3 regions of the Xenorhabdus ishibashii genome follow, and region 1 is predicted to be linked to each of the others. Evidence: predicted binding sites of a transcription regulator. Region 1 holds the regulator's gene; each other region holds the start of a gene.
What was found. The regulator Fur, encoded in region 1, represses iron uptake genes when iron is present. The targets are predictions, from matches to a motif close to ATAATAATGAGAACNACTATCAA.
Positions count from the first base shown of each region.

Region 2: Xish_RS13035 (TonB-dependent hemoglobin/transferrin/lactoferrin family receptor) is a predicted target of Fur. The motif match lies at 7,701-7,723, and genes of this name have one in related genera.
Region 3: ftnA (non-heme ferritin) is a predicted target of Fur. The motif match lies at 3,157-3,179, and genes of this name have one in related genera.

Region 1 covers NZ_NJAK01000001.1:2,847,662-2,857,893, reverse strand. Annotated here, with positions in the region: gene Xish_RS13615 (type I secretion system permease/ATPase) at 1-1,238, shown strand, start outside; gene ybfE (LexA regulated protein) at 1,462-1,752, shown strand; gene fldA (flavodoxin FldA) at 1,927-2,460, shown strand; gene fur (ferric iron uptake transcriptional regulator) at 2,647-3,096, shown strand; gene Xish_RS13595 (beta-N-acetylhexosaminidase) at 3,250-5,955, opposite strand; gene glnS (glutamine--tRNA ligase) at 6,177-7,844, opposite strand; partial or broken gene nagE (N-acetylglucosamine-specific PTS transporter subunit IIBC) at 8,048-9,541, opposite strand; gene nagB (glucosamine-6-phosphate deaminase) at 9,924-10,232, shown strand, end outside.
Region 2 covers NZ_NJAK01000001.1:2,722,763-2,732,994, forward strand. Annotated here, with positions in the region: gene Xish_RS13000 (Na(+)-translocating NADH-quinone reductase subunit C) at 1-722, shown strand, start outside; gene Xish_RS13005 (NADH:ubiquinone reductase (Na(+)-transporting) subunit D) at 715-1,344, shown strand; gene nqrE (NADH:ubiquinone reductase (Na(+)-transporting) subunit E) at 1,353-1,949, shown strand; gene nqrF (NADH:ubiquinone reductase (Na(+)-transporting) subunit F) at 1,965-3,191, shown strand; gene Xish_RS13020 (FAD:protein FMN transferase) at 3,353-4,336, shown strand; gene nqrM ((Na+)-NQR maturation NqrM) at 4,404-4,577, shown strand; gene Xish_RS13030 (sigma-70 family RNA polymerase sigma factor) at 4,673-5,188, opposite strand; gene Xish_RS13035 (TonB-dependent hemoglobin/transferrin/lactoferrin family receptor) at 5,320-7,629, opposite strand; gene Xish_RS13040 (hypothetical protein) at 7,802-8,305, shown strand; gene Xish_RS13045 (GNAT family N-acetyltransferase) at 8,491-8,931, shown strand; gene betA (choline dehydrogenase) at 9,054-10,232, opposite strand, start outside.
Region 3 covers NZ_NJAK01000001.1:3,227,034-3,237,265, forward strand. Annotated here, with positions in the region: gene pabB (aminodeoxychorismate synthase component 1) at 1-895, opposite strand, end outside; gene Xish_RS15235 (YoaH family protein) at 1,045-1,227, shown strand; gene yebF (protein YebF) at 1,332-1,703, shown strand; gene pip (prolyl aminopeptidase) at 1,798-2,751, shown strand; gene Xish_RS15250 (DNA polymerase III subunit theta) at 2,815-3,045, opposite strand; gene ftnA (non-heme ferritin) at 3,381-3,887, shown strand; gene yobA (CopC domain-containing protein YobA) at 4,186-4,572, shown strand; gene copD (copper homeostasis membrane protein CopD) at 4,572-5,495, shown strand; gene Xish_RS15270 (YebY family protein) at 5,588-5,938, shown strand; gene Xish_RS15275 (GAF domain-containing protein) at 6,468-6,965, shown strand; gene proQ (RNA chaperone ProQ) at 7,061-7,771, shown strand; gene prc (carboxy terminal-processing peptidase) at 7,791-9,869, shown strand; gene htpX (protease HtpX) at 10,048-10,232, shown strand, end outside.

The DNA of each region.
Region 1 (10,232 bases):
TCGTAATCAGTTCGCTGGTTCTCTATTTCTTGCTCTGGATCGCCGTCGGGCCAATCATTCGACGCAAGGTAGAAAAAGAGTATGAAGCTGATGCTAATGCCACCAGCTTTCTGACAGAAGCTGTCACGGGTATTGAAACCATTAAAACTACTGCGACAGAAAAACGCTTTCTGCACCAGTGGCAAAAGGTGCTCAGCCAGCAGTTAATCCGGCGTTTCACGGCGCAAAAAAGTGGGCTTGCCGCCGGACAAGGCATTGAACTGATCCAAAAAGTAGTTGCTGCTCTGCTGCTATGGTGGGGAGTTCGGGGTGTACTTGATGGGGATTTATCCCCTGGTGAATTAATTGCCTTTAATATGTTGGCGGGGCATGTTACCCAACCCATCCTAAGATTGGCACAAGTCTGGCAAGATTTTCAGCATACGCTGATCGCCCTGCGTCGGGTGGGCGATATTCTTGATGAACCTATGGAAAGTAGTAAACAGGGGCTGGTATCAGCTCCTGAACTGGCAGGCCAGATTGAATTCCGCAATATACGCTTCCGCTATCATACTGATACGCCAGAAGTGCTGGCAAATTTGTCACTGAACATTAAGGCCGGAGAATTTATTGGCATTACCGGACCATCGGGTTCCGGCAAAAGTACATTAACCCGCCTGTTACAACGCCTATATGTGCCACAACACGGTCAGGTTTTGGTGGATGGCATGGATTTAGCGATTGCCGACCCAGTATCACTGCGCCGTAATATGAGCGTAGTCTTGCAGGAGAGCATTCTGTTTTCCGGCAGCATTGCGGACAATATCCGCCTGTGCAAGCCCAATGCCAGTGATGAAGAGGTCTATCGGGCTGCAACCTTGGCGGGGGCGGTTGATTTTATCAATGCATTTCCACATAAATTTGACCATTATGTTGGCGAAAAAGGGGGTAACCTTTCTGGTGGACAGCGGCAACGTATCGCATTGGCAAGGGCATTGCTCAATGATCCCAAGATTCTGATCCTTGATGAAGCGACCTCCGCACTGGATTATGAGTCAGAAGCCGCCATCATGAGCAATATGGATGAAATATGCCGAAACCGAACCGTGATCAGCATTGCTCATCGGTTAAATACCCTCCGCCATGCCGATAAGATTTTCGTTTTAGATCTGGGGAGTATCACTGAATCAGGTTCACATGATGCTCTGGTACAGCAAAATGGCTTATATGCACAACTTTGGTATCAACAAACGAAGTGATGACTAAAAAAGAAACTTATCTTATTCACAAACAGCAGCCCGATATCATTCTGGTTAGGAGTATCGATAAAAATATCATCACTGACATTGTACACAGAAAAATTACCTCAAAAGGGGACTTCCACCGACAAAAAGCGGAAAGGGAAACTAGTAGCGACACGCGTCCAGCTAAGGTATTATTGCCCGCTATATTATTGGTACACGCCCATTATCAATTGAATTTATGGCAAAAGAACAAACTGATCGCACCACACTGGATTTGTTCGCAGATGAACGCAGGCCTGGGCGACCTAAGACAAACCCGCTGTCCAGAGATGAACAGCTTAGAATCAATAAACGCAACCAGTTGCGGCGAGATAAAGTCAAAGGACTGCGGCGAGTGGAACTCAAGCTCAATGAAGATGCCGTCGATGCACTAAACCATCTGGCAAAACAGCGCAACATTAGCCGCAGTGAATTGATTGAACAAATGTTATTAGCTCAACTGACAGAAAAAAATCACCTTGCCGATTAACGGCTTTTATTAAACACAATGAAGCGCTATCACCACACAAATCTGACAGATTTGTCATGGATGTTTGGTCAAAATAACGCTTTTCATGTTACTGAAACTGACATTTTTCTAGCTGATTTCAGCGTGATGTGTATAGATTTAATACACTAATAAAACAAGAGGTTAACCCATTTTATGGCAATAATAGGTATATTCTTCGGTAGTGATACAGGCAACACAGAAAACATCGCCAAAATGATCCAAGAAAAATTGGGCGGTGCTGATGTTGCTGAAGTCCACGATATTGCCAAAAGCAGCAAAGAAGACATTGAAGCCTTCGATATCCTGCTGCTTGGCATCCCAACCTGGTATTACGGCGAAGCTCAGTGTGACTGGGATGATTTTTTCCCAACGCTGGAAGAGATCAACTTCGAAGGGAAACTGGTTGCTTTGTTCGGCTGTGGTGACCAGGAAGATTATGCAGAGTACTTCTGTGATGCTATGGGCACCATTCGCGATATTATTGAACCTCATGGTGCCATTATTGTAGGCCACTGGCCAACCGAAGGATATCACTTTGAAGCCTCTAAGGGCATGGCGGACGATAACCATTTTATTGGTCTGGCCATTGATGAAGATCGTCAACCAGAATTGACGGATGAGCGCGTTGAAGCCTGGGTACAACAGATCACGGCTGAAATGAGCCTGTCAGAAATTCTGGGTGCTTAATAAGAAGATAAAAGCCCTTTCAGGCAGGATTATTCTTGCATAATGTGTCATGATATCTGAATAGGCATGGTTTTCATTTTTAATATCCATGCCTATAATCAGCAACGTGAAACAGAATCATGATTCCCTCACGATACCCCCAAGTATCACAAGTTCACTTAACTCAAGTTACAGGACTGAATCCGCATGACCGACAACAATAAAGCATTGAAAAATGCTGGACTTAAAGTAACACTTCCACGACTGAAAATTCTGGAAGTGCTACAGGACCCAGAATGCCATCATGTCAGTGCGGAGGATCTCTACAAAAAGCTGATTGATATCGGTGAAGAGATTGGCCTCGCCACTGTCTATCGCGTGTTGAACCAGTTCGATGATGCCGGCATTGTCACGCGCCACAATTTTGAGGGCGGTAAATCGGTTTTTGAACTCACTCAGCAACATCACCATGACCATCTGATTTGTCTCGACTGCGGTAAGGTCATTGAATTTAGCGATGAGTTTATTGAAGAGCGTCAGAAAAATATTGCTGAGCGTTATGGAATCAAGCTCTCAAACCACAGTCTTTATTTATATGGTCACTGTGCTGCTGGTGACTGCCGCAAGGATAACGCACTGCATGATGAAAAAGCATGATAGGTAAACAAGCGCCAAATAAGGTAACTGAAATAATCCGCTTCTGGTGTTTGTTCGTCTGAATAAGCTACTGCCGATTAGAATTCCAACTAATCGGCAGATTACCTTATTAATCTATTGCTCTGATTTCCCCTCATTGCTCAAAAGCAGCCGTTAGAATTTAACTTCATCGATACGGCTAAAGCGTTTTCCATCAGTACTGACAGAGCGAATTTTCACATTGCCGCTGACATGAGGTCGCTGCCTGTCATTGTAATCCTGCCATGTTTTCCCATTATCCAATGAGTATTGGATAACCATTCCCGGTAATGCAATATTGGCTTCCAGTGTTCCAGAAACAATTCGGCCGCCCGGTACAGGCAAACGATATGAAATTTTGTCTTTATCCAGCTTAGCCAGCTCACGCTGCCCGATCAGATTAGCAAAGCGCTCCCAGTCATGTTGCAGGAGAGTTGTATCAACATAGTGTGTTATTCCGCCTTTATATTCTCTGCCTTGCTGGTAATTCTGCTCCCATCTGGCTTGATGCCATGCCCGTTCCGCCAGCGGCAGTAAACGCGGATAAATCATATATTCCATTTGATCATCGGTGCGCACGGTTTCACTCCATAATTGCCCCGATACACCATAAGCGCCCGGCCAGCGTTTATTGCTATGAGCATTAAAGTGATTGCCATCCCGATCCACCGAGGTTTCAGCATTTTGTGGCATATTGTTCGGAGCAAAGCTGAAAATTTTCGCTTCATCATTAAAGCGAGTTGCCCAATAATAGCCCCGCTCTTTCGGATGGACTTCATATGGCATATCCAGATAGACATAATCAGGGCTGGAAACAATGACCCGATAACCTTTATTCGCCCAGTCATTGACAGAATCATAACCTCCCCAATACAGGGTATCCCAGAAGTTCACCGTCACCTGTTTAGTCGCAAAATCTTTTGCCGATTTAGCCTGTTTCAGTCCATCCTGCCATACCTGCATGGTGCTGATACCGTGGGCATTAACGATTTTGCTGACTTCAATGGCAAAATAACTGGCAAGTTCATCTACATCTTTAATAACACCTTGCGCTATCATTTTCTGACAAGCCTGAGATTTTGCCCACGGCTTGTCTTCGATTTTTTGGTTGATAATCCCTTTGTCTGGCACAATTGTCCCATTTTTGTCCTGATATCCTGCCCCCAAACGGATATTTTTCGCCTCATCGCCACCAAAATGCCATGTATTTAACGGCAGACCCGCTTCTTTGTGCATGGCAACAATTTCGCTAATCACTTTATTGATAAATCGTTTTGCCGAATCCATGCACGGGTTAAGGTAACTGTGGCGATCATAGAACTGCACGGAGGTGGTATTCGAGGTATCTGTCTGATCAAGCAGGCGATATTCATTAGCTTCCTGCTCTTTGCCCTGCGCCATCAGTTTCTTATAGCGCGCTTCCATCGACATCACTGCGGCACGAGCGTGGGCGGGTATATCAATTTCTGGGATCACTTCTATCTGACGGGCTTTGGCATAGTTCAGAATATCAATGTAATCCTGACGGCTAAAATAGCCACTTCCCATATTGTTATTCTCTGGCCCTGATCCCAATTGCGGCAATAAGCACTGAGTCTCACTCAAATCATGGCAACGTTGACTGCCGATTTCAGTCAATTCCGGTAAATCAGGGATTTCTAAACGCCAACCTTCATCATCACTCAAATGGAAATGGAACTTGTTCAGTTTATAGCGGGACATTTGGTCAAGCAGACGCAAGACAGCTTCTTTGCTATGAAAATTTCGCCCAACATCAAGGAACACACCGCGATATTCAAACCGAGGTGCATCTTTTGCCGTCAGTGTCGCAATCTTTGGCATACCATTGGCAGGAAGTAAGGAAAACAGCGATTGTAGGCCATAGAATACACCAGATTGATCAAATGCGATGATTTGTGCCCCTTTGGTGGTAATCTCCAATAAATACGCACCTTTTATTCGCCAAGGCTTGGTAAATTGGTTTGCGTTGATTTGAGTTGCTATTCGGTAACCGTTATCCGTTAAATGAATATCACGGGCTTTAAAACGTTCCCTGATCACGTTAATAGTTTCGCCGCTCAACCCGCCCAACTCTAATTTCACGCCACGGGATAAATCCACATCCTGGGAATGAACGGAAAGCTCTCTCGGTGTCGGAATAATCTGCCCTCGCAGTTTATCTTCACTGATCGTTGCCACTTGTTGGTTTTTTGCAAAGCGGTTTTCAGGCGTCATCAGGGTATTGTTATCCGTTGTGGTTCGTTGCCACTGTTCGCCTTTCAGATCAGATAAAAATTCGCTGATGTTTTCAGTATCGGTATTTGCCAAGATTTTGGGCGTCGCATCACCAGAAGTTGCATACCAACGCGGCATAAAATCTGTACTGTAAATCTGCCAATATTCACCAATAATGGGTAACACGATCTCTTCATTGGCTTTGATGCCCGTAAATTGCTTCGTTGGCTCCAGTTTATGTAAGTCACCGGTAATATGGGTGATTTTGTATTGATCATTATCCAATTTCAGGATTTGGCGAATACTGTGAAAATAGAGCGCCCAATCGGAAGAGTTGATTGCCTGATCACCATTGCTCAAGGTAATGTTAACCCGATTACAGGCCGCCGAATCAGCGCCAAGAATGGCACAATCTGTACCATGTGCACCCGCCTGATTATCAATGACTTTGAAATTAACTTTTAACTGACTGAGTAAATCCACAATCTGTTGTGATGACATGGATTGCTGCAATGACATTGGTGATGCCATTTCTGCATGAGCGTTGCCTATAAATCCAACTGCCGTGATAAATGCTGCCAAAGTACGTAATTTAATAGTTTTCATAAATTACCTCGTCCGAACTTATTATTTTTTCAATGGGCAAATTTTGGGGCAAATAATGTACAAGTCTGGCCAGGCAATAACCCTACATAACATGTGACTATAAGGCAATTTTTAATCTTACCTGAAGGAGTTAATTTTCATTACAAGGCTATCAAGCACAAAAAAGCGTGAAAATAATCACGCTTTTTTGTGGGAAGGATCACATTATCTTGGTGAGATTATTACTCTTGCGAAATTTTTGCCCAAGTATCGCGCAGGCCAACCGTACGGTTAAAGACCAGATGTTCAGCACCTGAGAGACGGCTATCAGCACAGAAATAACCTTCGCGCTCAAACTGATAGGTTGTTTCTGGTAAAGCATTTGCCAACCCTGTTTCGACAAATCCTTTACGGATCACCAGCGAATTCTGATTGATAGTAGACAAGAAGTCAGCTTCTGCCCCTGGGTTTGCTACGCTAAACAGACGGTCATACAGATAGAATTCTGCCGGTACACCGTGTGCTGCGCTTACCCAATGAATGACACCCTTAACCTTGCGACCATCGGCTGGATCTTTGTTCAGGGTTTGCTCGTCATACTGACAATAAATTGTCGTGATATTGCCTTCTGCATCTTTCTCAACTCGCTCGGCTTTAATCACATAAGCATTACGCAGACGGACTTCTTTACCCAGAACCAGACGCTTATATTGGCGGTTTGCTTCTTCACGAAAATCTGCACGATCAATGTAGACTTCGCGACTGAACGGCACTTCACGGCTGCCCATTTCTGGTTTGTTCGGATGGTTAGGCATTGTCAGAATAACTTCACCTTCCGGCATGTTTTCAATCACCAGTTTCACTGGATCAAGAACCGCCATCGCGCGCGGTGCATTTTCATTCAGATCATCACGGATGCAGGATTCCAATGCGGCCATTTCAACGTTGTTATCCTGTTTTGTCACACCAATACGACGACAGAATTCACGAATAGAAGCCGCAGTATAACCACGACGACGTAATCCAGAGATAGTTGGCATACGTGGGTCATCCCAACCATCAACGATTTTTTCTGTCACTAACTGGTTAAGTTTACGCTTGGACATCACCGTATATTCCAGATTCAGGCGAGAAAACTCGTACTGACGTGGATGACAATCAATCGTAATGTTATCCAATACCCAATCGTACAAACGTCGGTTATCCTGAAATTCCAGTGTACAGATGGAATGGGTGATCCCCTCCAGCGCATCAGAAATACAATGCGTGAAATCGTACATTGGATAGATGCACCACTTATTGCCTGACTGGTGATGCTCGGCAAATTTAATACGATAGATCACCGGATCACGCATAACAATGAACGGGGATGCCATATCAATTTTGGCACGCAGACACGCCTTACCTTCAGCAAATTCACCGGCACGCATTTTTTCAAACAGAGCCAGGTTTTCTTCTACACTGCGATCACGATATGGACTGTTTTTGCCTGGCTCTTTTAACGTACCGCGATATTCACGGATCTCTTCTGGACACAGTTCATCGACATACGCCAGACCCTTATTGATTAATTCAATCGCGTATTGATACAGGGTATCGAAATAGTCGGAAGAATAGCGAATATCCCCACTCCACTGGAAACCCAACCACTGAACATCAGTTTTAATCGATTCAACGTACTCGATATCTTCCTTGACGGGGTTTGTATCGTCAAAACGTAGGTTGCATTGTCCCTGATAGTCTTGAGCGATGCCAAAATTCAGGCAGATCGACTTGGCATGGCCGATATGCAGATAACCGTTGGGTTCAGGTGGGAAACGGGTATGTACGGATGTATGTTTACCAGTTGCCAGATCTTCGTCAATAATCTGACGAATAAAGTTTGTCGGGCGGGCATCTGCCTCACTCATCGTTTTTTCCTCAATGCAAAAAGCGCTTCAACATAACCTTCTATAATCTAATAAGCTGAACCGAGAAACAATACTTTGTTCGTGGGAAATGGTGGAATGGGTAAAGTTAGTGCGGAAAAGCGGGAAGTTCAAAAGCTTCCCGCTACAAAATCAACCAATTCGATGATTATTCAATACCACAATTAGTTGATCTACTTAATAAAACCTTTCGCTAATAAGTCACGCATAGCATTAGCTATCAATTCCGCGCGAGTCCCAACAACAATTTGTACACTCTGTTTATTCAGGCGAATAACCCCTGAAGCACCAAGGTGTTTCACCAATTGATTATTGACTAAATTTGAGTCTTTAACTGACAAACGCAATCTGCTGATACAAGCATCAATACTTGTCAAATTATCTGCCCCTCCCACAGCGGCAATATATTGACGCGCTTCTTCCTCAATATCGTGTACAGAGTGACGGTCTTTCTTCACCATATCGACATCATAGCCATCAGTTTCATCTGTGGCCGATAATTCACGTCCGGGGGTCATCAAATTGAATTTTTTGATGGTGAAACGGAAGACAACATAATAAAGGCAAAAGAACACCAAACCCTGCAAAATCAACATGTACCAATGGACAGCCAGTGGATTACGCGAGGAGAGTAACATATCAACAAATCCCGCACTGAAGCCGAAACCGGCAATCCAGTGCATTGCCGCTGCAATGTAAACCGAAATTCCCGTCATGATGGCATGCAAAACATAAAGCACTGGTGCAACAAACATGAAAGAGAACTCTAGCGGTTCAGTTACGCCTGTAAAAAAGGCCGCAAATGCTCCGGCCATCATGATACCCGCAACTTTGGTTTTATTTTCAGGCCGAGCACAGTGGTAAATCGCCAACGCAGCTCCTGGTAAGCCAAACATCATAATCGGGAAAAAACCCGCCTGATAACGACCAGTGATCCCCATAATAGCAGTGCCTGCTTCAATGGATTTCTGACCACCGAGAAAGTTAGGAATGTCATTAATACCAGCAACATCAAACCAGAATACTGAGTTCAGAGCATGATGCAGACCAACAGGTATCAATAGACGGTTAAAGAAGGCGTAAAGACCTGCTCCCGTTGAACCAAGACCCATGATGCTTTCACCAAATGCCACCAGCCAATCATAAACTACGGGCCAAATGACTATCAGGATAAAAGAGACAATAATCATCAAGAAAGAGTTCAAGATGGGTACTAAACGACGACCGCCAAAAAAAGACAAAGCCTGTGGCAGTTCTACTCTGCTGTAGCGGTTATACAGCTCAGCGGAGAATACACCTACCAAGATCCCAACAAATTGGTTATTTATCTTGCCAAATGCCTTGGGAACTTCTTCAATCGGAATACTTTTAATCATTGACACTGCTGCCGGAGAACATAATTTCATGACAACAATAAATCCGATAAGTCCAGCTAATGCAGCGGCTCCATCTTTATCTTTCGACATACCATAGGCGACACCAACTGCAAACAGCATTCCCATGTTATCCAAAATGGCATTACCTGATGTGATCAAAAATGCCGCCAACGCGTTATCGGCTCCCCATCCCGTTGGATCAATCCAATAACCTATACCAACTAATATTGCCGCTGCCGGCAATGTTGCCACAGGCACCATCAATGCCCGCCCAATTCGTTGTAAATAGTTCAGAATGTTCACTTATGCCCCCTTGAAGCTCCGTTAATGGAGTCTTTTAGTTAATTAATGATAAATGCCATTATTTATCTATTTATTGTGAAAGGATTTTTTAGTCTAAAAAAAATATTTTGTATCGCAAATTAAATCCCTCTGATTTGTGATTAACATCACCGCATTAGGTGAATTATCAATCAAAAACATAGCTATAACACAAAACTTATTTTATTATGAAAAATATCTCTATCACACTGAATGGGGCAAGACTCCACATAGAAAAGTATGATGTGCGCTTCTGTTCCAAAACTATCACGCACTACACTGATAATATTGAAATTCAAATATCACGTATGTCGTGTATAACTTATCTTCATTAAATTTTTTAATGCTTTTTTAAGAGGTAATCATGAGGCTAATTCCCCTAACGACGGCAAGTGACGTTGGCCGATGGTCTGCTCACTATATTGCAAGCAGAATTAATGAGTTCAATCCAACGGCTGAACGCCCTTTCGTACTAGGGCTTCCCACAGGCAGTACACCACTGGCAACCTATAAGGAACTGATTTCCCTATATCAGGCTGGAAAAGTAAGCTTCAAACATGTTGTGACATTTAATATGGATGAATATGTTGGACTATCGGAAGATCATCCCCAAAGCTATCATTCATTTATGTACCATAATTTCTTCAACCACATTGATATCCCAAACGAGAAC
Region 2 (10,232 bases), 120 kb from region 1:
TATGTTCGATTGTAGTTGCTGGTTCAGCCGTAGGTTTGAAAGCGCAGCAACAGGAGCAGAAGCTGCTGGATAAGCAGCGTAATATTTTGGATGTGGCTGGTTTGCTAAAACCTGGCATGACAACGGCAGAAATTAAAGAAATCTATAGCAGCCGTATTCAGCCTGAGTTGCTTGATTTGAAAACTGCAACGTTGGCAAAAAGCCGTGGCAACTTTGACCTGAATAATGCCCTGCGCAGTGACGAAACCAGTATTGCTTTGTTACCTGAGCAGGATCTGGCGAAGATCCGCCGCCGTGCCAATATGGCAGAAATTTATCTGGTTAAAGATGAAAATGGCAAAACGACGGAACTGGTTCTGCCAATATATGGTTCTGGCCTGTGGTCAATGATGTATGCCTTTATCTCCATTGATATCGATGGTGTCACATCCCACGGCATTACTTACTACTCTCATGGTGAAACCCCAGGTTTGGGAGGTGAGGTTGATAACCCACAATGGCGCAAGCAGTGGGTAGGTAAAAAACTCTATAACCCGCAAGGTATTCCGGCACTTAAGATAGTCCGTGGCGGTGCAGGTGATAACCCTTACGGTGTAGATGGGCTGTCTGGAGCAACCCTGACTTCTAACGGTGTTCAGCACATGTTTGATTTCTGGCTGGGTGATAACGGCTTTGGCCCGTTCCTGAAAAAAGTACGTGAGGGAGCCTTGAAAGATGGCTGATAGTAAAGAAATAAAACGCGTCCTGCTTGGGCCTCTGTTTGATAATAACCCAATTGCATTGCAGGTTTTGGGTGTGTGTTCAGCGCTGGCTGTTACCACCAAATTGGAAACTGCGTTAGTCATGACCCTTGCAGTTACGCTGGTAACAGCGTTTTCCAGCTTTTTCATTTCATTAATTCGTAACTACATCCCTGGCAGTGTGCGGATCATCGTACAGATGGCGATTATTGCATCTCTGGTTATCGTCGTAGACCAGATCTTGCGGGCTTATGCCTACGAAATTTCCAAACAGTTATCGGTGTTTGTTGGTCTTATCATCACGAACTGTATTGTTATGGGACGTGCTGAAGCCTATGCCATGAAAGCACCACCCGTTGAAAGTTTTATGGATGGTATCGGTAACGGTTTGGGCTATGGCGTCATCCTGTTGCTGGTTGGTTTCCTGCGTGAACTGTTTGGTTCAGGAAAATTGTTCGGTGTTACGGTGCTGGAATCTGTCAAGAATGGCGGTTGGTATCAGCCGAATGGCTTATTCCTGCTGGCACCGAGTGCATTCTTCATTATTGGCATGTTGATTTGGGGTTTGCGGACTCTGAAACCTGCGCAGGTTGAGAAGGAGTAACAAACAAAATGGAACATTATATTAGTTTGTTTGTCCGCGCCGTCTTTATCGAGAATATGGCGTTATCTTTCTTTCTCGGTATGTGTACGTTTTTGGCGGTATCAAAGAATGTTAAGACGGCCTTTGGCCTTGGTGTGGCTGTAACAGTTGTATTGGGAATTTCCGTGCCTGCCAATAACCTCGTCTACAATCTGGTACTCCGTGACGGGGCACTGATGGATGGGGTGGATTTGAGTTTCCTGAATTTCATTACTTTTATCGGGGTAATTGCTGCACTGGTACAAATTCTGGAAATGATATTAGACCGTTATGTTCCGGCACTTTATAACGCGTTGGGCATTTTCCTGCCGTTGATTACAGTGAACTGTGCGATTTTCGGTGGTGTTTCATTTATGGCACAGCGTGACTATAACTTCGGGGAGTCCATCGTATACGGTTTCGGTTCAGGTATGGGCTGGATGCTGGCAATTGTTCTGATGGCTGCTATCCGTGAAAAAATGAAATATGCGGATGTTCCGGCAGGTCTGAAAGGATTGGGGATCACCTTTGTCACCACTGGTTTGATGGCATTGGGCTTTATGTCCTTCTCCGGTGTGCAGCTATAAAGGCGAGAAGAATTCATGGATATAATCATTCTAGGCGTAGTCATGTTTACCCTGATTGTGTTGGTACTGACAGCAATGATTTTGTTCGCAAAATCTAAGTTAGTGAACACTGGGGATATTAAAGTTGAAATCAATGGCGATGAGGATAAAAGTTTCTCTGCTCCCGCCGGTGACAAGTTGTTGAGTATGCTTTCCAACCAGGGAATTTTCGTTTCCTCTGCGTGTGGTGGTGGTGGCTCCTGTGGTCAGTGCCGCGTGAAAATCAGGGAAGGTGGCGGTGATATCCTGCCAACGGAACTTTCCCACATCAACAAACGTGAAGCTAAAGAAGGTTGTCGTTTGGCATGTCAGGTCAATGTTAAACAAGACCTGAAAATCGAACTGCCAGAAGAAATCTTTGGTGTTAAGAAATGGGAGTGTGAAGTTATCTCCAACGATAACAAGGCCACTTTCATTAAAGAATTGAAGCTAAAAATTCCTGACGGGGAAGTGGTTCCATTCCGTGCTGGTGGTTACATTCAGATAGAATGCCCTCCCCATGTCGCCCGTTATGCTGATTATGATGTCCCTGAGGAATATCGCGAAGATTGGGATAAATTTAATCTGTTCCGTTATGTCTCTGAAGTCAAAGAACCAACGATTCGTGCGTATTCAATGGCGAACTATCCAGAAGAGCACGGCATTATCATGCTGAACGTGCGTATTGCAACACCACCACCAAGAAACCCAGATGTTGCTCCGGGTATTATGTCTTCTTATATTTGGTCGCTGAAATCAGGTGATAAGGTAACGATCTCTGGCCCATTTGGTGAATTCTTCGCGAAAGATACTGATGCAGAAATGATCTTTATCGGTGGTGGCGCGGGTATGGCGCCAATGCGTTCTCATATCTTCGACCAGCTTAAGCGGTTAAGCTCTAAGCGTAAGATCTCTTTCTGGTATGGTGCGCGTTCTAAGCGTGAAATGTTTTATACCGAAGATTTTGATCAATTGGCAGCAGAAAATGAGAACTTCACATGGCATGTGGCACTGTCAGATGCTCTGCCGGAAGATAATTGGGATGGTTATACCGGCTTTATCCACAATGTCCTGTATGAAAACTACCTGAAAGATCATCCGGCACCCGAAGACTGTGAATTCTATATGTGTGGGCCTCCGGTCATGAACGCTGCGGTGATTAAAATGCTGAAAGACCTTGGCGTAGAAGATGAAAATATCATGCTGGATGATTTCGGTGGCTGATGGTATACCCAATAAATTTGGGGTTGCAGCTAACATGATTTAACGACAAGCGCCCACAAAATGTGGGCGCTGACGATTCAGAAAGAGCCAAAATAAGCCAGAAAGAGTAAGTTATGCTGAATAAAAAAATGATCAACTGGGTGGCATTGCTGTTTACGACCATGATGCTGGTGGCATGTGGTGGCTCAGAACAGCAAAACCTGAATGGGCAGACGATGGGGACTTATTACTCCGTTAAATATGTTGCTGACTCGTCTGCACCTGCCCCCGAAAACTTGCAAAAAGAGATTGATCGTCTGCTGGAAGAAGTCAACGATCAGATGTCCACTTATCGACCAAATTCTGAATTGAGTCGTTTTAATCAAAGCCGTGAAGTGAACAAGCCTTTTCCAGTATCTGCCGCTACGGCGAAAGTGGTCAAAGAAGCTATTCGGATCAATAAGCTGACAGAAGGTGCACTGGACGTTACGGTTGGTCCACTGGTAAACCTGTGGGGATTTGGGCCAGAAGGGCGTATTACCAAAGCGCCGACGGATGAAGAATTAAAAACTCGCCGAGCCTGGACGGGGATCGATAATTTGTCTGTTGAAGGTAATAACTTAATTAAATCCATTCCTGAATTGTATGTTGACCTCTCTTCCATCGCCAAAGGTTATGGTGTTGATGTTGTCGCTGAGTATCTGGGATCTCATCACATCAAAAATTACATGGTTGATATTGGGGGGGAAGTTCGCACATCGGGCAACAATGGCAAAGGAAACCCGTGGCGGATAGCGATTGAAAAACCATCGGATAGTGGCATGGCTCAAAATGCTCAGGAGATCATTGAACCAGGTAATATGTCTGTGGCAACCTCAGGTGATTACCGCAACTATTTTGAACAGAATGGCGTGCGCTACTCTCACACCATTAATCCGCAAACCGGCAGGCCGATAACACATAATTTGGTTTCAATTACCGTGATAGCACCGACTTGTATGAGCGCTGATGGCTTTTCTACAGGCTTAGATGTACTCGGACCAGAGAAGGGCATGGAAGTGGCTGAGAAGCTGAATATTCCGGTCTTTATGATTGTTAAAACCAAAGACGGTTTTGAAGAGCGTTATAATACCGCCTTTAAGAAGGCATACTTACAGAAGAAATAAGAAAGGAGGAAAGGCGGTGGAAGTCTTTATTGCCACTTTTATCTTTTTCTTGCTGGCTTTTGCTGGCATGGCGTTAGGCTATATTTTTAAGCGCAAAAGCATTCAAGGAAGCTGTGGTGGCTTGGGAAGCATCGGCGTAGAAAAAGTGTGTGATTGTCCTGAACCTTGCGATGCTCGTAAAAAACGCATGGCGAGGGAAACTGCCCGTCAAGCACAGTTGGAGAAGCATCGTATTCTTTAATATTTTTTTACCGTCAAGCAACTTTGTTGTTAGAAAAAATGCCCTGCTGCCAGATAAACAGCGGGGTTTTTTGTTGTTTGTTCAGGGATGACTGTTCAATGTGTATTAAAAAGGTGGCATTCCTTGTGGGCTTGCTGCAAATAATTTTTCACTGAGCTTATTGAGATACCCAAATTTTCCGCAACTTCTTTATAACGCAAGCCTTGGAGTTGAGTGAGTAGAAATGTCTGCCGAACCTTTGCCGGAAGTTCATCCAGAGTCTTATCTATCTTTTCTAACTGTTCTAACAGCATAAGTTGATTCTCAGAAGAATTGGCTGAGATTTCAGGTTGTTCACTGACATAGTCCAGATAATTGTCTTCCAGTTTTTTCCTGCGCCAGTAATTGGAGAGGGTTCTGCGTGCTATTGTCATTAAAAAAGCTCTTGGCTGGCGGATATTTTCCAGATCCGAAGATTGCATCAATTTGATGAAGACCTCATGAACGAGATCTTCAGCCTGATTGGGATAAGCACTGTTTTGTCTGATCCAGTTGCATAACCAATGATGGTAATCGGTATAGAGTTTCTGGGTGATTTGATTGTGCTTAAATGTGCTTTTTTGCACCGCCATAATGATATTGCCTGATAGGATATAACTGATAATGGTTATTATTTGTATTTGATGAGAGGAAGTCAATGCAGCGTTTGGAAACCTAACCCTCTTAAGGTAAGAGGGTTAGGTATTGGAGGGTTAAGTATCAGTTAGAATTGCTGTGAAATGCTGAATTTATAATTCCGGCCAATACCTGAGACTTCCTCTCCTAAGTACGGAGAGTAATCACGGTTGAACAGGTTATCGATAGTGACTCGTGCTTCAAATCCTTTGATAAAATCAGGGCGCCAGCTTGCAAACAGACCGTGCAAGGCATAACCACTGCTCTTTGGTAGTGACCAATTTTTAACCAGTGGCTCTTTATCTTCTGGTGAACGATCTTGCTTACGGATAAAGTCACCTTTCCATCCCATTACCATCTGCCATTGTGGGAGCTTGAACCCTAACATGGCATGTGCAGAAGTTGGTGGTATTTCTACAAGCCAGGTTTTATGCTCTGACCATGGATCGCGCATAGAAGTATCACGCTGGCCACGCATTGTAGAGAAAGATAATTTTCCGAAGAGTGTGCGGCTGTCATAGAAGGTTTCTATTTCCAGCCCCTCGATGGTATATCCTGACAGGTTGCGATAGTTTGCTTGTGGTTTTTCACAGTTGTAGTACGGTACTAAGCCATCAGCTTGGGCTTTACAGTAAACTCCACGTTTTTTAAAGATCTCATCTTTACCACGGTTGCGGAATAAGGTGGTACGGATTTGTAGGCTATCATCTTCAAATACCACATTATTGAAGTCGAGAATTGCACCAAGGCGTATCCCTGTCATTCTCTCAACATCGAGATTACGGCTTGAGCCTCTAAGACTACCGATCCCTTGTACCTCATATTGTTCATCAACTACTGGTGCACGCCATGTACGGCTGACATCAGCAAACAGTGAAAGATTTTTATTGGTTTGCCACAAAATGCCCAAATGGGGTGACCAGCCAGTATAGGTTACACTGCTATAGTCATGATTGATTTCTGGTGATTTATCGTTGTATATGGATGCGTTATTTTCTTTACCCCTATTTTTGACATGATCATAGCGAACACCCGGTGTGACGGTGACGTTGCCTATTTTCAGGGAATCTTGAATATAGAAACTGTAAGTGAATTGATCGCCAGCAGGCATATAGCCTGGCTGATAATAACCATAGTTATAGTTTTTATACTTTATTTTGCTTTTATCGAACATCAGCACATTGCGTTCGTTTTTATGCAAGCGAGTGCCCACCAGTAATTCGTGTTCAATCATACCTGTTGAGAATACGCTTTTATTGTTGATATCAACCAGATTATCGATGTAATCAACCCAGCTTTTGTTTCCCATGGAAGAGCTGTAATTAGCTATGACATTTTCTGGACGATGGTCATTTTGCTTAGTTTTTGAATAAGCATAAATCATCGTCAGGTTCAGCCAAGGATTGTCCTCTGGAGCGATATTCCACTTGGCAGTGTAGTTTTGATCAATCTGATTACGAAAAACGAGTTTTCTCTTCCATGCACCATCCCAACCATATTTTTCTATATCGTAGGCTGAAGGAACATTCATTTTATCTCGTTTAGCTGCCCAAGGTTGCCAGCCATCTGATTCAGATCGCATAGCAGATAAACTTACCGTGTGAGCGTCACTGGGATAAAAGTTGGTTTTCAATAAATAAGATGTTTGGTTGTTTTGTGAAAACTCAAAACGTGTACCATCAGGGCGTTTAATATTGTGCCCATTGCGCTTGCTCACATAGAGCAATCCATCAGCAAAACCGTTAGGATCTCTGCCATATATTGCGCCACTATTGATCCACTGCCTGTCATTCGTGTGGTAGCTTTGTTTGACAAAGCCACCCCAATCTTCATCAGGGCGCAACAAATCGTTCGCATCTTTTGTCACAAGTTTGACCGAACCACCAAATCCACCATTTCCGTTGAGTAAATTGTGTGGCCCTTTATCAACCTCGACACGTTTGATTAACTCAGGCTCAATAAAGACGGAACCCTGACGATACTTTTCGAATCCTTTTGGCGCATCATCCAGAGTGATTTTGATATCTTCCTGGTCGCCCATGCCCCAGATATTCAGCGTTTGCCCGCCGGGACGCGGAGAGCCGGCCATTGAAACACCAGGAAGCTGCTCGAGTAACTGAGCAACATTATCGGCCTGGGTTCGGTCAATATCCGCCTTTTTGAGTACTGAACTTCCCGCACTGGTGCTGTTGTGTAAACTCTCAACAACGGAAAGTGTGGGTAATTTTATCACCTCATTTTTCTTTTCAGATTTTTGCTCTTTGGGATCTTCGATCGCGTAAGCAGTGCTGGAAAGTGCCGCTCCTAATATTAATGTCCCTGAAAGTGTACCTGTTAAAATTTTCTGAATCATGGTAGCGATTGGGCGTTTTTCTAATTTTTGACTATTATTTGCCATAAATTTCCTGAAATATGATCAAGTGAAATATTTTCAATGTAGTAAGTCACCTGATAAATCAAAAAAGGCAAATAAAAATGAGAATTATTTTTATTTGCTTATGGGGTTTTGGAAAGCATACCATACGATGGTGAAATTTAAGTCAAATTTCCTTAGTGTAAGGGGTTCGTCAATGAAGAAAAAGATCCTTGGTTCTCTGATCCTGGCAGGTATCGTGGCACTGATTGCTGGTTGTGATGACGCATCTAAAAAAGCGGAAGATCCAGTACAGCAAACGGAAGAAAGCGCAGTGCACAAGAAAACTGTGACTGAACAAACAGCCACGGATGTAACGGATAATGCAAAAGCAAAATCACAGGAGGTAAAGGAAAATGCTTCACGTGAAGACCATAGTTTGATTGATAAATCTAATGAAGCCGCTGAACAAATGAAATCCAAGGTAACGGATATACAGAATCAAGCGACTAAAACAGCGAGTGATGTGATGGAGGCTATGAAAGCGAAAACGGATGATATCCAGCATCAGGCTAATGATAAACTCGATCAGCTTTCAGGTGCCATGAAGTTGAAGACGGAAGAAATAAAGTCTGAGGCTGATAAAAAGGCGGATGATTTAATTAATCACCTTAAAGGCAATGGTCTTAAAGATGATGGTGATAAAAAAGAAGAAAATTAATTTATCTTCTTAATTCAAGATATTATTGGTATAAAGTGAATTGCATCATAAGGGTGATCTAAAAATGGTCACCCTTATTATTTTCAATCTAAACCAAGTCTTGATTTCTTATCCTAACTTGACTTGCTTATCTATCTAAAAGCAGGTTAGATGTAGACTTTGTAAATTATAATCAGGGTATGGTAATGGAAATAAAATATAGCACAGGAAGACAGAATTCCGAATTAATTCAGCAAGCATTTGCCATTCGCAAACAAGTATTTACGGATGAACAGGGATTTGATGCAGAGATTGATATTGATGAGTATGATGATATCGCTTTGCATGTGGTAGTATTTGATGGTGAAAAACCAATAGGCGTATTACGGGCGATCCTGAAAGATAATAACATACTCAAAGTTGGGCGTGTTGCAGTATTGAGACACTATCGCGGTCAGGGAGTAGGTCGTAAAGTTATGGAATTTATTGAAGATTATGGCAGAAGAAATAACATTGAGACTCTCGTTTTATCTGCACAATGCCATGCTCAGCCATTTTATGAAAGCCTCGGTTATCAAGTTCAGGGCGGGATTTATTTGGAAGAAGGTGCAGAACATATCTTTATGACTTTGAATTTAATATCGTAACAAGATAATTATTGCTATGGGTAATATAAATACGGGAAAAATGAGGGTTCAAATGATATTACGTGAATACCTCAATTTCCCATATTAGTGATTTATTCAGTTTTTGTGAAAATGCATTTTGATTAACTGTTTTTTACTCGTTGGCGGACAGGAACATCATTGGCAACATAATAGTTTGCCTGACTGCGGGGCAGAGGAGAAATTCCCCTGATTTTATCAGCAATTTTTTCAGCAATCATGATCGTTGTAGCATTTAAATTACCAGTAATAATTGTCGGCATGATAGAGGCATCAATCACCCGCAAATTTTCAATGCCATGCACACGTCCTTGACCATCCACAACCGCCATTTCATCTGTCCCCATTTTACAACTGCATGATGGATGAAATGCAGTTTCAGCATGTTCACGAATAAAGGCATCTAACTGTTCATCGGTTTGAATTTCAACACCTGGGCTGATTTCACGTCCGCAATATGGCGCCAGCGCTGGTTGCGCCATAATTTCCCGCGTAATGCGAATAGCAGCCCGGAACTCCTGCCAATCTTGTTCTGTTGACATGTAGTTAAATAAAATACTCGGATGCTGACGCGGGTTCCGTGATTTAATTTTAACTCGCCCCCGACTTGGTGAGCGCATAGAGCCGACATGAGCTTGAAAACCATGTTGATTGACAGCATTGCTGCCGTTGTAGTTAATCGCAACGGGCAGGAAGTGAAATTGAATATTTGGCCAGGCAAATTTTTCGTGGGTACGAATAAAGCCACCTGCTTCAAATTGGTTGCTGGCACCAATACCTGTCCCTTTGAATAACCATTCAGCACCAATTTGGGGTTGGTTATACCATTTCAATGCGGGATAGAGGGAGATAGGTTTGAGGCATTCATATTGCAAGTACATTTCAAGGTGATCTTGTAAGTTTTGTCCAACGCCTGGCAACACGTGCACCGCAGGAATACCAAGATCATTTAATATTTCTTCGGGGCCAATACCTGAACGTTGCAGAATTTGTGGAGATGCGATCGCACCCGCGCAGAGTAAAACTTCTTTACGTGCTTTTGCCAATGTTAAATTTGAACTATTGCCTTGATAAAAATTGACGCCAACGGCTGTCTTTCCTTTAAATTCAAGGGTATCAGTCAAAGCATGGGTCATGATAGTGAGGTTGGGGCGTGATCGTGCTTGATCTAAATAACCACGGGCTGTACTGGAGCGGCGTCCCTGAGGGGTAACGGTGCGATCCATTGGACCAAACCCTTCCTGCTGATAGCCATTCAGATCGTCAGTACGTGGATAACCCGC
Region 3 (10,232 bases), 380 kb from region 1:
GATCTTTGCGTGAATTTGCTAATTTTTCTGCTTGCAATTGATCTTCATCGGTGTCTTGCAATCGGGGCAGAGTTCCCTTTATTGGGCGCGTCTGAATGTGATTATCTTGCAAAAGAATAAAGCGTTCAGGGGAAACGCTGATAATGCAGTGCTCAGGTAAGCGGATAAAAGCAGAAAAGGGAGCCTGATTACTTTCATTGAGCTGGATAAATGCCTGCCATTCATCTCCTGCATATTTGGCATGGAACCGTTGTGATAAATTGACTTGATAGCAATCTCCCTCTCGTAGGTAGCGATGGATTTGAGCAATTTTTTCGTGGTATTGCTGTGCTGTCATATTGGATTGCCACGAACTTGTCAGGGAAAAGCCTTCTTTCCTGTTTTCTCGCTGAGATTCTAACCATGTCAGCCGTTCGTCAATATTGTGGTAACCCAGTAACGTCGCTTTCTTTAGCTGATGATCAATAATCAATCCCCAATCGTAAATCCCTATAGCCATATCAGGAAAACTCAGTTCATTGGTAGCTAATTCAGGTAACTTTTCGATACGTCGTCCGAGATCGTATCCCCATATACCTAATGCTCCCCCTTGAAAAGGGAGATCTGGATCAAACTGAGCATCAATACCACTGGCGTGAAGGTGCTCATTTAATAGCAGGAAGGGATCTTCCTGAGAAAGAGAAACCTTCCCATTACGATTAATTTCGGTAGATGTTCCTTGAGTAACAAGAGTTGTCACAGGTTCGGCGACGATAATATCAAATCGATTATGCGGATGTTTGGCGGTTCCAGAATGTAACAGCATGGCCCAAGGTAATGCAGAAAGGGGGGCGAAATAGTGAATGGCGAGATCAGGAGAATAGGGTAATTGTCGTTTTTGTAATGCAATTTTCATGACGGCATCAATATTGGTGTTTGGCAATCCACAAGGAATAACATATTAATCCACGGAGATTATCACACAATCTCGCTCCTGACTTGAGATAAAACAGGCTATAATCGCCGTTTGCCAATAATTGCTATGTTTTGTTTGAGGTTATAACGATGTTTTCAGGTATGCCAGCACTATCCCATGAAGAGCAACAAGTTGCCGTAGAAAGGATACATCAGCTCATTTCCGAAGGAATGGGCAGCGGAGAAGCCATTGCTATTGTTGCTCAGGAATTACGTGAAAAGCACCAGAACAATGAGCAGATCCATGTTTTATTTGAAGATGGTGAAAACTAGACGCAACGCATTTTTAACAAAACTCACATAATTACTTTCTACTGCATGTTAATTTGTAGCTGCTTTTAATCCATACTATTTGAATGGTAATAGGAGGTAATATTATGAAGGCAAGTCAGTTTATTCGTCGTATTGGTTTACTGAGTGCAGGTACTCTGTTTTCTGTTTCGTTTATTGCAACCGCAGCCGAGAGTGAGCGTGTAGCAAAGTTTATTTCTTGTAAAAATTTAACCAAAGATCAAGTAGCAGCACAGGTTAAGCAAGATTTCTTACAAAATCGTATTAATCACTGGGATAAGGACAAAAAGCAATTAGGCACTTCAAAACTGATTGCATGGGTGAATGTCAATGATATTACTGGCGATACGAACGCATTGCAGGTTCCTTTGATCGTCCGAGGTACGAAAAAAGATAAAAGTTACAATGTCACAATAGATTGTCAAAAAGAGACTATTAGTTATAGTGAAGTAAAGTAAATAAAAGCAAATAATTTGTCACACTATCTTTTCTTTAAATATATACGGGATACTGGAAAAGTATCCCGTTTTGTTTAAACAGTGAGAGGGCTTTATGACGGAACAACGGAAACTTTATCCCGCTTATGATGCGTATCAAACAGGGTATCTGAATACGGGAGATGGGCACCAGATTTATTGGGAATTGTGTGGCAATCCAAAAGGTAAACCTGCCGTATTCATTCATGGCGGCCCTGGTGGGGGGATAGCAAATTATCATCGTCAGTTATTTGATCCTGAACGCTATCATATTATGTTATTTGATCAGCGTGGCTGTGGGCGTTCTAAGCCCCATGCCAGCCTGGAAAATAATACAACATGGCATTTGATAGAGGATCTTGAACGGCTGCGTAATCTTATGGGTGTTGAGAAGTGGCTGATTTTTGGTGGCTCATGGGGATCAACACTGTCTTTGGCTTATGCTGAAAAACACCCAAATAGTGTGTCAGAATTAGTGCTCAGAGGGATTTTCTTACTCCGTCCACAAGAGTTGCACTGGTACTATCAAGAAGGCGCTTCTCGTTTTTTCCCAGAAAAATGGGAACGTATGTTGTCTATCCTATCAGAAGAAGAGCGCAATGATGTAATAGCCGCCTATAACAAACGGCTGACCAGTGAAGATTTGCAAGTACAGTTGGAAGCTGCACGTTTATGGAGTCTCTGGGAGGGAGAAACAGTAACATTACTGCCTTCTACAAACTCAGCCTCTTTTTCAGAGGATAATTTTGCCCTGGCGTTTGCACGTATTGAAAACCATTACTTTATCAATAATGGTTTTATGGATGAAACCCAGCAATTACTGGATCATATTGATGTGATCAGGCATATCCCCGCTGTGATTATACATGGACGCTATGATATGGCATGTCAGATACAGAATGCGTGGGATTTGGCAAAAGTATGGCCGGAGGCTGAATTGCATATTGTGGAAGGGGCTGGTCACTCTTTTGATGAAGCCGGCATTTTACACCAACTTATCAAAGCCACTGATAAATTTGTTGGCAAATAGATTTATTGGAAATAGTTAAGATGTAACCACCCGCAAAGGGTGGTTATCCTTTTTATCATTCCCTCAACGACTTTTAGGTTCATAAGGCAGGCGTGACAGTAATCTTGACTGCTGGCGGTAATGCTGCAAGCGTTGTTGGAAATAGTCTTGCAGATGTGCAGGTTGTGATTGTTCAACAGTGTCAGGAATGACAGGCATGTTATAACGTTCTTTAAAAGCAACACCGGATGCTGCTAAATCAACATTGACCTTATCCATTTCATCTTTAGATAATTTGGCTAAGTTATGTTCCATTTTTGGCCTCTCTGAAAACTCATTTTTAATTTATCTAAAAGAAAATTAATAGACTCTCTTTTGTTTAGCAAGCTGTTTTAAAAAGAGCAAAAACGTATCTAATAAACATAAATAATATCAATTCTCATTTTTATTAAAAATTATTTTCTGAATAAAAATTTAATTAAATAAAATTGATTCTTATTTTCTTATATTTAATGAGATTTATTCTTATTGGTTTTTATAAATAAAATCCTATTTATCAATTAATTGCATATTTTTATTTTGTTTTTGTATTATGTGTTTTTAATTGGCATAATACGCAAAATTTAATAAATTATTAGGAGAGTTGGCCGATGTTAAAACAAGAAATGATCAAAAAATTAAATGAGCAATTAAATCTGGAATTTTATTCTGCAAATTTATACCTGCAAATGAGTGCATGGTGCAGTGATAAGGGATATGAAGGCGCAGCCGCGTTTTTAAAGACGCATTCACAGGAAGAGATGCAACATATGCAACGCTTGTTTGATTATTTGGGTGACACAGGTTCAATGCCTGTATTGGGCGCTATTCAGGCTCCTCCTGTAGAATTCAAATCTATCTCCGATGTGTTTAACCAGACTTATGAGCATGAAAAATTGATCACAGAAGAAATCAATAAACTTGCCCATGTCGCGATGACGACACAAGACTATTCCACTTTTAATTTCTTGCAGTGGTATGTTGCGGAGCAGCATGAAGAAGAAAAACTGTTCAAATCTATTCTGGACAAACTAGAGATGGTAGGGGAAAGTGGAAAAGCCCTGTTCTTGTTGGATAAAGATCTCAAGGGATTATCTGCGGCACCAGCACATGCCTGATTCTTGCATGTTTCAACTTGAGTTTTGCTGGTTATTCTGCCATTTAAAATCTACTAAGTAGAGAAAATAACCGGATAAATCAATTTGATCTGTTTTCCATCGTAACTCCGTTTCTTTGTGTTTTTTTCATGCCTTGTGAAACTGGGGTTACGGTTCTCCCTCTTTATATTCCCATTTTTGCGTAGTGCCTCACAGGTCGGGACATTACTCGCTGATTATCGCAGATTAAACAGATTTTTTGGTATAGAATCTCCTTTTAAACATAAAAAATTCATCTACATATTAAAGGGTTATCTATATGTTTATTCTTAACATCCGTTCATCCTGGACCAAACTATCTGCTCTTGTGGTTCTGTTTGTCGGCATGTCTTGTCAGCAGGCTTTGGCCCATGCTCATTTGAAAGATCAGACTCCCGCAGAAAATACAACGGTTGAAGCAGCCCCACAAACTATCACTTTGAACTTTTCAGAACGTATTGAGCTTGGGTTCAGTAAGGTAAAATTGATTGGCCCAGAAAAGAGCGTAATTAAAACAGGTAAATTAGAACTCGATCCTGAGACCAAAACCAAGTTAATTCTGCCAGTTGAAGGCAAACTTGCTACAGGAAAATACAGTGTTGACTGGAGTGTACTTTCTGTCGATGGTCATAAAACAAAAGGCGTTTATAGTTTTACCGTAAAATAATGATTTCTCTAGAGGCGCTATACGTATTCTGCCGTTTCTCTCATTTTGTGGTCGTTATGTTGATGTTTGGCCTTAGCTTATTCACTGTAATGCTTGTTTCTGGTCATTTCTCGCTCCTGATGAGAGAACGGTTAAAAGTTGGTGTTTTAATCAGCACCGTGCTGGCTTTTATCACCTCAATCATCTGGTTTATTGTACAGGCTGGATTAATGGGAGATGGCTGGCACGATGTTTATGCTCTGGATATCTGGCTGTCTGTCTTGGAAACCTCTTTTGGACAAGTATGGAAATGGCAGTTATTGACTGCTGTACTTGCTGTTGGTGGGCTGTTCCTTTCTAATATTAAGGTCAGAAATTTCCTGTTATTAGGTTGTTCTTTCATTTTACTTTCAAGCCATGCTTTCATTGGACATGCCGCTATGTATGAAGGAAACATAGGGTTATTACTTCAAGCCAATCAGGTTATTCATTTACTCAGTGCAGGTTACTGGTTTGGTGGATTGTGGCCATTCTTACTGTGTCTGCAATTCTTGCGATTACGTCAATCAGTAGAAGCAAACTTATCGCCTAATGCGACTAACTTATATGCAGATAGCATAACAGCCATGAGAAAATTTTCTCTTTATGGGCATTTTGCCGTGTCTCTGGTGATTGTGACTGGAATTGTGAGCAGTGTGATTCTCATTCCAGGTTGGCCCATTTTCAGTCGAACTCTGTCTGAATACCAATCCATGCTATGGTTAAAAATAGTTCTGGTTACTGGAATGGTTCTTTTGGCTTTGATTAACCGCTATATTTTAGTTCCCAAATTAAAACAGAAAAAGTGCTATCAGCAATTGATAATCAATAGTTGGCTGGAAATTATTCTGGGTACAACCGTATTATTATGCGTAGCGATTTTTGCAACGCAACCTCCTGCGTGATTCTTGAATGATTGGTGTAAATCTGGGTACATAAACAGGAAGATTAGCGATAAAATCACGGCATGTATGTATCTATCAGGGGAAAGATGATAATGAAACGACTATTTTGGGCTGTGCCTCTTTTGCTTCTCTCTTTTCAGGGAGTAGCTGCGCCAATAAAAACGATTAGTAAGTTACAGTTTGGCAAACAGTGGGCATTTACTCGCGAAGAAGTTATGCTTGATTGTCGAACAGATGGAGCGTTGTTTGTGATAAATCCTAGCACATTGATGCAGTATCCGTTGAATGATCAAGCAACACAACTGATGCAAGCCAACCAGGTAATTGCATCATCATTAGATACAATCCTCTTAAATGATCCCGATCATCCCAATCAAAAAATGAGCATTGAGCCATTTCAAAAAGCAGCATTGGCTTTATGTGACTATTCATCCAACCGATAATGGTTAAAGTTTGGTAAATCATTGTATGTCAACTACGCTTTAGATAGTCAGTTGTTCTACGTCTCAATGGCAATTTTTAACGCAAGGCTCTTTGACAGAGCCATTTTCCCTGGGCCGAGTAGAGGAGTAAACTCGGCCTTTTTTTGCCCGTTATAAAGGGCGAATATTTTTATTTCCTTTTCAATAAATTACTTTATTTCTTAGGTGTATAATAAGTAAGTGAAAATAAAACAACCAATTAAAGTAACGATAAGGTGTTTTATAATAAAAATATGAGCAAAGGCACGATCCTGGGTGCAAGTCAGGCTATCTTTTAAATAAGCTGTGATATATCCCTAAGTTTTATAAGTGCATACTGGTAAAAATAATTAAAGAAAATTTAAATTCAGGAAGAAAAACGATATTCTGGAAGAAAATTTAAATCATAGTGATAGATTATGCTTAGAAATAGTCTGTTAAACACGATGAAAATTTAATGTAAAATCATTGTTTTCATTTTGTTAAATGTTTATCTGTTGCGTAGGAGCTTATGGATAAGAATAAATTTTATCAAGAGTTAGCAGATAGTCTGATGGCACTGCTATCAGGGGAATACGATCTTATCGCTTCTCTGGCTAACACAAGTGCATTGTTATATGAACGTTTGGAACATGTTAATTGGGTCGGCTTTTATTTAGTTGATGATGATACTCTGGTATTAGGGCCATTTCAGGGTAAGATTGCTTGCGTTCGTATTCCGGTAGGAAAAGGGGTATGCGGAACGGCTGTTGCAAATAAGAGTATACAACGTATTTCTGATGTACATGCTTTTCCTGATCATATAGCCTGCGATGTCACCAGTAATGCTGAAATTGTACTTCCCTTAGAAATCAATGGGCAAGTTATTGGCGTTTTGGATATTGATAGCACGGTTTTTGATCGGTTTGACGAGAATGATGAAAATGGTTTGAAAGCGCTAGTTATCAGGCTTTGTAACCATTTGAAACAATGTGTTATGTCAAAATATCTACAACAGAACGTAACTTAACATACGTATAACGTGGCATTTATCAGCAACGCTATTATAATGTCGCCTGTTCATGCCTGCGCTGGTTGGCAAAACCGTTGTAATCAGGAAATTTCATGGAAAATCAACCTAAGTTGAACAGTAGTAAAGAAGTCATTGCTTTCTTGGCTGAGCGCTTCCCGCTTTGCTTTGTAGCAGAAGGTGAAGCACGTCCTTTGAAGATTGGGATCTTTCAGGACATCGTTGAACGTATTCAGGGCGAAGAGTGTTTGAGTAAAACACAGCTCCGTTCTGCTTTGCGCTTGTATACCTCCAGTTGGCGCTATCTCTATGGTGTAAAAGAAGGAGCTCAGCGTGTCGACCTTGACGGGAACATGTGTGGCGAGCTGGAAATCGAACATATTGAACATGCGCGTCAGCAACTAGCGGAAGCGAAAGCGCGGATACAGGCTCAACGATCTGAACAAAATGCCAAGAAGCGTGAAACTGAAAACGTATCTGACAAGAAAAATGAACGCCCTGTGAATAAAAAACCAGCTCCTCGTCGTCAAAAGAGATCAGGTGATGGTGAAAAACGTCCAGTGCGTTCACAAAACCGCCCGCAACAATCGCGTAAACCAGAAGATAAAACCATAAAAAAAATTGCACAACCTGAGTTAAACTCAGTCACTGACGTATCCTCTTTGAAAGTCGGTCAGACAATCAAAGTCAATGTAGGAAAAAGCCTAATGGATGCATCTGTGCTTGAAATTGCAAAAGATGGTGTCAGGGTGCAGCTACCTACTGGTTTAGCAATGATTGTACGCGCAGAACACTTAAAGTTCTGATACGGAGGCCAACTTGGGCATGAACAAACTCATTATATTGGCTTTCGTTTTAGGTCTATCATTTTCTAGTATAGGTTATGCAGATACTATTAATGGCAATATCGCGAATGGCAGCCACGCTAACGCTAATAATACGGCTGTTCTCAGTCTGAGCCAGTTACCAGATTTAAAACCGGAACCACAACATCCCACCGTAAGTAAGCGGATTGTTTCCCGCTTTCTTCGTTCTCATTATCGCCAGTTTTATCTGGATGCAGATTTTTCAGGAAAAATTTTTGATCGTTACCTGAATCAACTGGATTATGGACATAATGTTTTTTTTGCATCTGATATCGCACAATTTGCAGCTCGAAAGGGAAAATTAGGAAAAGAGCTTGAAAATGGTGATCTAAAACTTCCGTATGATCTATTCAATTTGATGCAAAAGCGCCGCTTTGAACGCTATCAATATGTGCTCGCTCGTTTAGAGCAGCCCGTTGATTTAAACGGTCATGACACCATTGAAACCGACCGTATCAAAGCACCATGGCCAAAGAGTGTTGAAGAGTTGAATAGACTTTGGGATGCTAAAATCAAATTTGATTGGATAAACCTCAAATTATCCGGCAAAGACGATAAAGAAATCAAAGAAACTCTGACTAAACGCTATCGAATGTTATTAAAACGTCTCACACAAACCAAGAGTGAGGATGTTTTTCAAAGCATTATGATGGCTTTTGCCCGTGAAATAGATCCGCATACCAGTTATCTCTCACCTCGTGATACAGAACAGTTTAATTCAGAGATGAGCTTATCTCTTGAAGGCATCGGTGCTGTTTTACAATATGATGATGAGTATGTTTCCATTCGTTCATTGCTTGCGGGCGGTCCAGCAGCTAAAAGCAATTTATTGAAAGTTGGAGATAAAATTATTGGTGTTGGGCAGGTAGGCAAACCAATTGTTGATGTTGTTGGATGGCGTTTGGAAGATGTCGTTGCTCTTATCAAAGGGCCTAAGGGGAGTAAAGTCCGCCTTGAAATCATTCCAAGTACGAAAGGGGCAAAAAACCACATTGTTACCTTAACTCGTGAAAATATCCGCCTTGAAGATAATGCTGTCAAGATGTCGGTGAAAACGGTAGGGAAGGAGAAGGTTGGTGTCCTGGATATACCCAGTTTCTATGTCGGCTTAACTAACGATGTGAAAGTGCAGTTGCAGAAACTCACTAAACAGGGGGTTTCATCGGTTGTTATTGATTTGCGTGGTAATGGTGGTGGAGCGTTGACAGAAGCTGTATCGCTATCTGGCTTGTTTATTCCTACTGGCCCCATTGTTCAGATTCGGGACAATACCGGCAGAGTGAAAGTGGAGGCAGATACAGATGAAGCAATATACTATAAAGGTCCTCTGGTCGTTCTGACTGATAATAGAAGTGCTTCTGCATCTGAAATCTTTGCGGCCGCAATGCAAGATTATGGTCGTGGATTAATTGTGGGAGAACCTTCTTTCGGTAAAGGTACAGTTCAGCAATACCGCCCTCTAAATCGCATTTATGATCAAATGTTACAACCTGAATGGCCTGAAATTGGCTCTGTGCAATACACGATCCAGAAATTCTATCGGATAAATGGAGGTAGCACCCAGCTTAAGGGAGTAACGCCTGATATAGTTATGCCGACAGGAGAAGAACCTTCTGAAATAGGGGAAAGTCAGGAAGATAATGCGCTACCTTGGGACAGCATTCAACCTGCACATTATACTTCTTCGAAAGTAATTTCAGAGTTAACGCCGCTATTGACTAAGCAGTATAATCAACGAATTGCCAATGATCCTGAATTTAAATATATCAAACAGGATATTGCTTATTATAAAGTTATTAAAGAACGTAAGGGCGTTTATTCCTTGAACTATGCTCAAAGAGAGAAAGAAAACAAGGAATACGAAACAATTAAATTGAATCGTCTTAATGAACGCTTTAAACGAGAAGGTAAAAAAACGCTCAAATCGCTTGATGATTTGCCAAAAGATTATAAAGGGCCAGATCCTTACTTAAATGAATCTGTAAAAATTGCTCTGGATTTGGCGCATCAGCCTGCTGAAATGGCTGTAACGAGATAGTCTTAAAATTCGTTATAGATAAAAGGCCGGCTTGGTAGTCGGCCTTTTTTATTATATTGTAAAGTTATGTTGTTTTTGTCGCTTAACGTCTTCAAAAACTTGAATAATATGGGAATAGCCCCATCTTATGGCTTAACGCTTAGTTGAACTGTTTGATAATTAAAGGAAGCAAATTTATATGATGAGAATCGCCTTATTCCTTCTCACAAACCTTGCTGTCATGGTGGTGTTTGGAATAATACTTTCACTTACAGGAGTTCAGCGGAGCAGTGTAGCTGGTCTCATGATTATGGCGGGTTTGTTCGGTTTTGGTGGTGCATTCATTTCGTTATTAATGTCGAAATGGATGGCTCTGCGCTCTGT